Regions from separate parts of the Halobacillus trueperi genome, predicted to be linked through region 2. Evidence: predicted binding sites of a transcription regulator. Region 2 holds the regulator's gene; the other holds the start of a gene.
What was found. The regulator CtsR, encoded in region 2, represses protease genes until heat stress. The targets are predictions, from matches to a motif close to ATGGTCAATAAAGGTCAAACA.
Positions count from the first base shown of each region.

Region 1 (2,465 bases), on a different contig from region 2:
GATAACTTTTGCTGCTCCTGCATGTCGAACACATGAATCCGCCTGTCTTCAGAAACTTCTTCAGTCGACAACATTTTGTAACGGATTAGTTTTGTCATATATACCCCTCTTCTAAATAAAGCGAAAAGTCTGACTTTATTTATTCAATAATAACATAGAAAAAGGCCGAAATAAATACATTACGATACTATAAACCAAATAAGTGTTCGTATAATTCTTGTGATATTTCTGTCTAATCCATATTTAAATAACACTGATGTAACCGCAAAGGATTCTACAAGTATTAATATATTAATATAATGATATTCCTGTAAAAAATAGGACCTCCCTTACATTTAAGGAAGGTCCTTCTAGTTTAGCGCGCCCGAGAGGATTCGAACCCCCGACTGACGTAGAACCGGAATCTACCGCTCTATCCAACTGAGCTACGGGCGCAAAAGCGACATGCATTTAATATTATAAGGAGAATCGCCCAAAAACGCAACCCATTTTTATAGTCTTCCACAAAAGCTCCCGATTGTGGAAGACTCGATTTCGAGTCTATTGTTGAGTGGATGGGGGCTGCGGGGAATGGCTCGCTTTCCGCGGGAGCGCGGTGAGCCTCCTCAAGCTTCGCTCTGCGGGGTCTCACCATGCACTTTTTTCCTCTTAGTTATCCGGTTCCGGCGCCTAGCGGCTAGTGAGACTTCCCTCGCTTCTGTACGATAAGTCAACATCGAATCACTCCGTTCTTCGTGTTTCCTTTATCTCCGCCTCCCCTCCGCCCTTTTACCATATAAGTGTCTCGAAAGCACTTCCGGAATAAGATGATTTTACTCACAAGGAAAGTGGAGCAATATGAATTTCCATAACCGCTATTCTGGATAAAAGGTTGCTATAGAGCGCTTTATTACTATAGATCAGGAATTGTGTAAGACACTCATCCTCAGCAAAGGGGTTCGTTTCACGCATACATCGAATGGGGTGGTTGGGAAGCTGCGAGACTCCCGTGGGAGAAGGAGATAGGCGAGATCCCGCAGGACGCAGTCCGAGGAAGCTCGGCGCTCCCCCACAGGAAAGCGAGTAGCTTCCCAACCGCCCCTAACGCTCAACACGGCAAACGAACCCTGAAACATCTCGAAATCGAGTCTTACACAATCCTGCCATATAGCTTAATTATAGGTTCAGACGTTTATATAGGTAAATTTAGGGTATGATGGTAGAAGGAATTGGAACACATCATATAGAACGAATAAGAATAGCCGTTTTTCATACTTAAAAGGCGTAACCACCCTTGATGAAATAAAGAATAAAAGGTCGATTGTTTTTGTTTGACCTTTATTGACCTTATAGGTATGATGAATGTATTCCATCATTATTAATTTGATGTTAAGGAGGAATTTCAAATGAATTTAGTCCCTACAGTTATTGAACAAACAAACCGCGGAGAACGTGCCTATGATATTTATTCCCGCTTACTTAAAGACCGTATCATCATGCTGGGAAGCCCGATTGATGATAACATCTCAAACTCTGTTGTTGCGCAGTTGCTCTTCCTTGCGGCTGACGATCCAGAAAAAGATATTTCCCTATACATCAACTCTCCTGGTGGATCGATCACAGCAGGTATGGCGATTTATGATACGATGCAGTTCATCAAACCGAACGTATCCACGATCTGCACAGGTATGGCTGCATCTATGGGTGCCTTCTTGCTGAACGCTGGTGAACCTGGTAAACGTTATGCACTACCTAACAGTGAAGTCATGATTCACCAACCGCTTGGAGGAACACAAGGCCAGGCTTCAGATATCGAAATTCACGCAAAGCGTATTATTAAAATGCGTGAGAAGCTGAATAAGATTCTTGCTGAGCGTACTGGACAGCCGATGGAAGTCATCGAACGCGACACGGATCGTGATAACTTCATGTCTGCCCATGAAGCTGTTGACTACGGCTTGATCGATAAAGTCATGGAGAAAAACGAACAATAAGAAAAACACAAAATCCGCTGTGATGACACAGCGGATTTTTTTGTACTGTATGAAACCGTTCCCTTATTGGAGAACGTTCATTTTTTCACATAAACAATGATTACTCATTCTTCACGAAGTCAGTAAGCACCTGAACAGCTTCTTCCTCATCAGAACCGTCTGCAATTAACTTAATGTCTTCATCGGTTCCGACAGCAAGACTCATTAACCCCATAATACTTTTGGCATTCACACGTTTCTCACCTTTTTCGATAAAAACATCAGCGGTGAACTTGTTCGCTTCTTGTACGAATTGTGCTGCTGGTCTTGCCTGTAAACCTGTCTCAAGCTCAATCGTTATCGTCCTCTCAATCACCTGTCATTCTCCTCTCATTCTATATTTCAACTTCTTTGTAAGCGGATTCAATACTGAGAAAAAAGAACGCTCTCTTGTAGAAAGCGTTTATAATTGTATTTCATTATAGCATGAATTTGTTAAGGAAACATTAATTT
Region 1 covers NZ_QUAE01000003.1:93,917-96,381, forward strand. Annotated here, with positions in the region: gene DYE48_RS05325 (hypothetical protein) at 1-98, opposite strand, end outside; tRNA gene DYE48_RS05330 (tRNA-Arg) at 360-435, opposite strand; gene clpP (ATP-dependent Clp endopeptidase proteolytic subunit ClpP) at 1,386-1,973, shown strand; gene DYE48_RS05345 (HPr family phosphocarrier protein) at 2,074-2,328, opposite strand; gene whiA (DNA-binding protein WhiA) at 2,459-2,465, opposite strand, start outside.
Region 1: the regulator CtsR is predicted to act here: its motif matches at 1,308-1,328, upstream of clpP (ATP-dependent Clp endopeptidase proteolytic subunit ClpP).

Region 2 (2,465 bases):
ACGCTTCTCATCAAAAGCATAATCCACTTTTTCTTCGAGCCAATCATCCAATTGACTGGCTTGTTCTAGTGCCTGATCCAACTGAAAACCAGGGAAATATAACTGTATGCGAATATGATCCTCTTCATTAATCATGATTGATACTTGCTCATTTTGTGAAATGAGAGAAGCCGACTTCTCCGCTTTTTCAGCCAAGTGTGGACTGATCAAATGTTTTTCTACCAACACTCTCTTTTCAATTGGCTGTAAATCTTTCATCTGGACCAGCTCAAAATCTTTATAATCTCTGAAGGACTTCTTTTGGAACTCTTGTTGGAAGAATTCCAATACTTTGTTCAAAGTCTCTTCGGAAGCAATGATAGGAAAAGGATGTTGTGAGAAATTACGAGCAAGTCGTATACGGCTGCTGAGTACAATATCGCTGTCCGGACCTTCTTGCTTCATCCATGGACTAATTGCTTCATTCATGAATTGCTGTAAAGACATTACTCATCACCATCCTCCCTATGATGCAGTTGACTTTCTAGTGATCTTATCTTATCTCTAACTTTCGCTGCCTCTTCGAATTCTTCCTGCTCAATTAATTGTCGAAGATTAGTTTTATATTCTTCCATCTCTTTTTTCAGGTGCAAGTTGCCACCTTCACGTTTCGGAATCTTGCCATCATGTCTGGTATTCCCACTGTGAACACGGCGCAGGATGGGATTCAGGCGCTCATCGAACGTTTTATAGCAGTCCGCACAACCAAACTTCCCTATCCTTGCAAACTCCTCATAGCTGAGCCCACAGTTGGGACATTTCAGTTTCGGCTTTTGAGTATAAGAGTGAGCGCTCTGCCCTTTTAAAGGAGAAGGTCCCTCGGAATGGAACAGACCTGAAAGGAGATCATTCAAGGTGAAGTTCTCTTCCCCGTAATTCATGTACCCATTTTCCTTCGCACATTTTTCACATACATGGACTTCTGATTTTTGACCATTAATCACCTGCGTCAAATGGACGGTTGCAGGACGCTGATGACATTTCTGACACTCCATCTGAATCTCTCCCTTCTCACTCAACATTTGTATTTAAGGGTGAATAGCATGGCTGTCATGATTCGCGCGCGAACTTCATCACGAAGAGGTAAAGAAAAAGCTAGGACGTCGCGATCGATGACACTTGCCATCAGTTTGCTTTCCCGATCAGTGATGATCTCATAGTCTACCAGCCTTTCAAGAACATCAATGGCTTTCGATTGAGAAACATGGGGATTGATGAGCTCCATCACCTCTTCAATCATCTCTGACCCTTTACGGTGTTGGATTCGGCTGATACGAATATACCCGCCGCCTCCTCTTTTACTTTCCACTATATATCCTTTTTCCACTGTAAAACGTGTCTTAATCACATAATTGATCTGAGAAGGTACACAATCAAATTTCTCGGCAAGTTCACTACGCTTGATTTCAATCGCCTGGTGCCGATTTTCATCTAAGATCTCCTTGAGATATTCTTCAATAACATCAGAGATATTCCGCATGCTCCCTCCCCCTCTTTTGACTTTGACTATCTTTGACTTTAATTTTATTATACTCATTTTCTTTTGTCATGCAACTTGTTTGTTTAGAAGAATTACATCTTCTATGTTTCCCCTTTTCATCATGAAATAAAACAAAAAGACTGCACAGATTCAACTGTGCAGCCCTTTAATACCGATGTCCACATTCTTCTACACCATCCATCAAAGACAGACGTTCTAAAAGAAGGGCTCGATCATACTTTTGTCCTTTATTCAGTTCAACAACAACCTTTTTTTGGTCTTGATCCAAGGCAACAATATCTATTTTCCTGACATCCAGCTTCATTTGTTCGAATTCAGTTAACACTTTATTAACCGGGGCATCCTTACCAACGGTTACTTGATAAATGTTTTTTCGATTCCCGTTAAACTTTTCTTTCTCTATCTTATTTAGGAAGACTAAACTCATAAGCACGAAGATTGTTGTGACCGTCGCCACATCATACATCCCTGCACCAACGACGAGACCAATGCCAGCCACCGTCCAAATGGATGCTGCTGTAGTTAATCCTCTAATGGTCATTCCGTTGACGATAATTGTCCCCGCCCCTAAAAATCCAATGCCACTAATTACATAGGAAGGGATACGAGCCGGGTCGAAACGGACTTGTTCATATTGATCAATGAACGTTTCAAATCCATATAAAGAAAGAAGCATCATCATACAAGCCCCGACCCCCACAAGAATATGGGTACGGAAGCCAGCCGAATGATTCTTGACTTCCCTTTCAAATCCAATCACCCCTGAAAGAATGAGTGCAAAAAATAACCGGAATACAAACAAAAGAATGTCATCATGAAAGAAATATGACCAGTTCAAGCTATCCCTCCTTTCTTTATATCTATGTTTAAGGAAGTAGATATAGAAAAAAACCAGAAGAAGGATCTTCTGGTTTTCCAAATGATG
Region 2 covers NZ_QUAE01000020.1:325-2,789, reverse strand. Annotated here, with positions in the region: gene mcsB (protein-arginine kinase McsB) at 1-486, opposite strand, end outside; gene mcsA (protein-arginine kinase activator protein McsA) at 486-1,034, opposite strand; gene DYE48_RS17035 (CtsR family transcriptional regulator) at 1,055-1,519, opposite strand; gene DYE48_RS17030 (MgtC/SapB family protein) at 1,686-2,378, opposite strand; rRNA gene rrf (5S ribosomal RNA) at 2,463-2,465, opposite strand, start outside.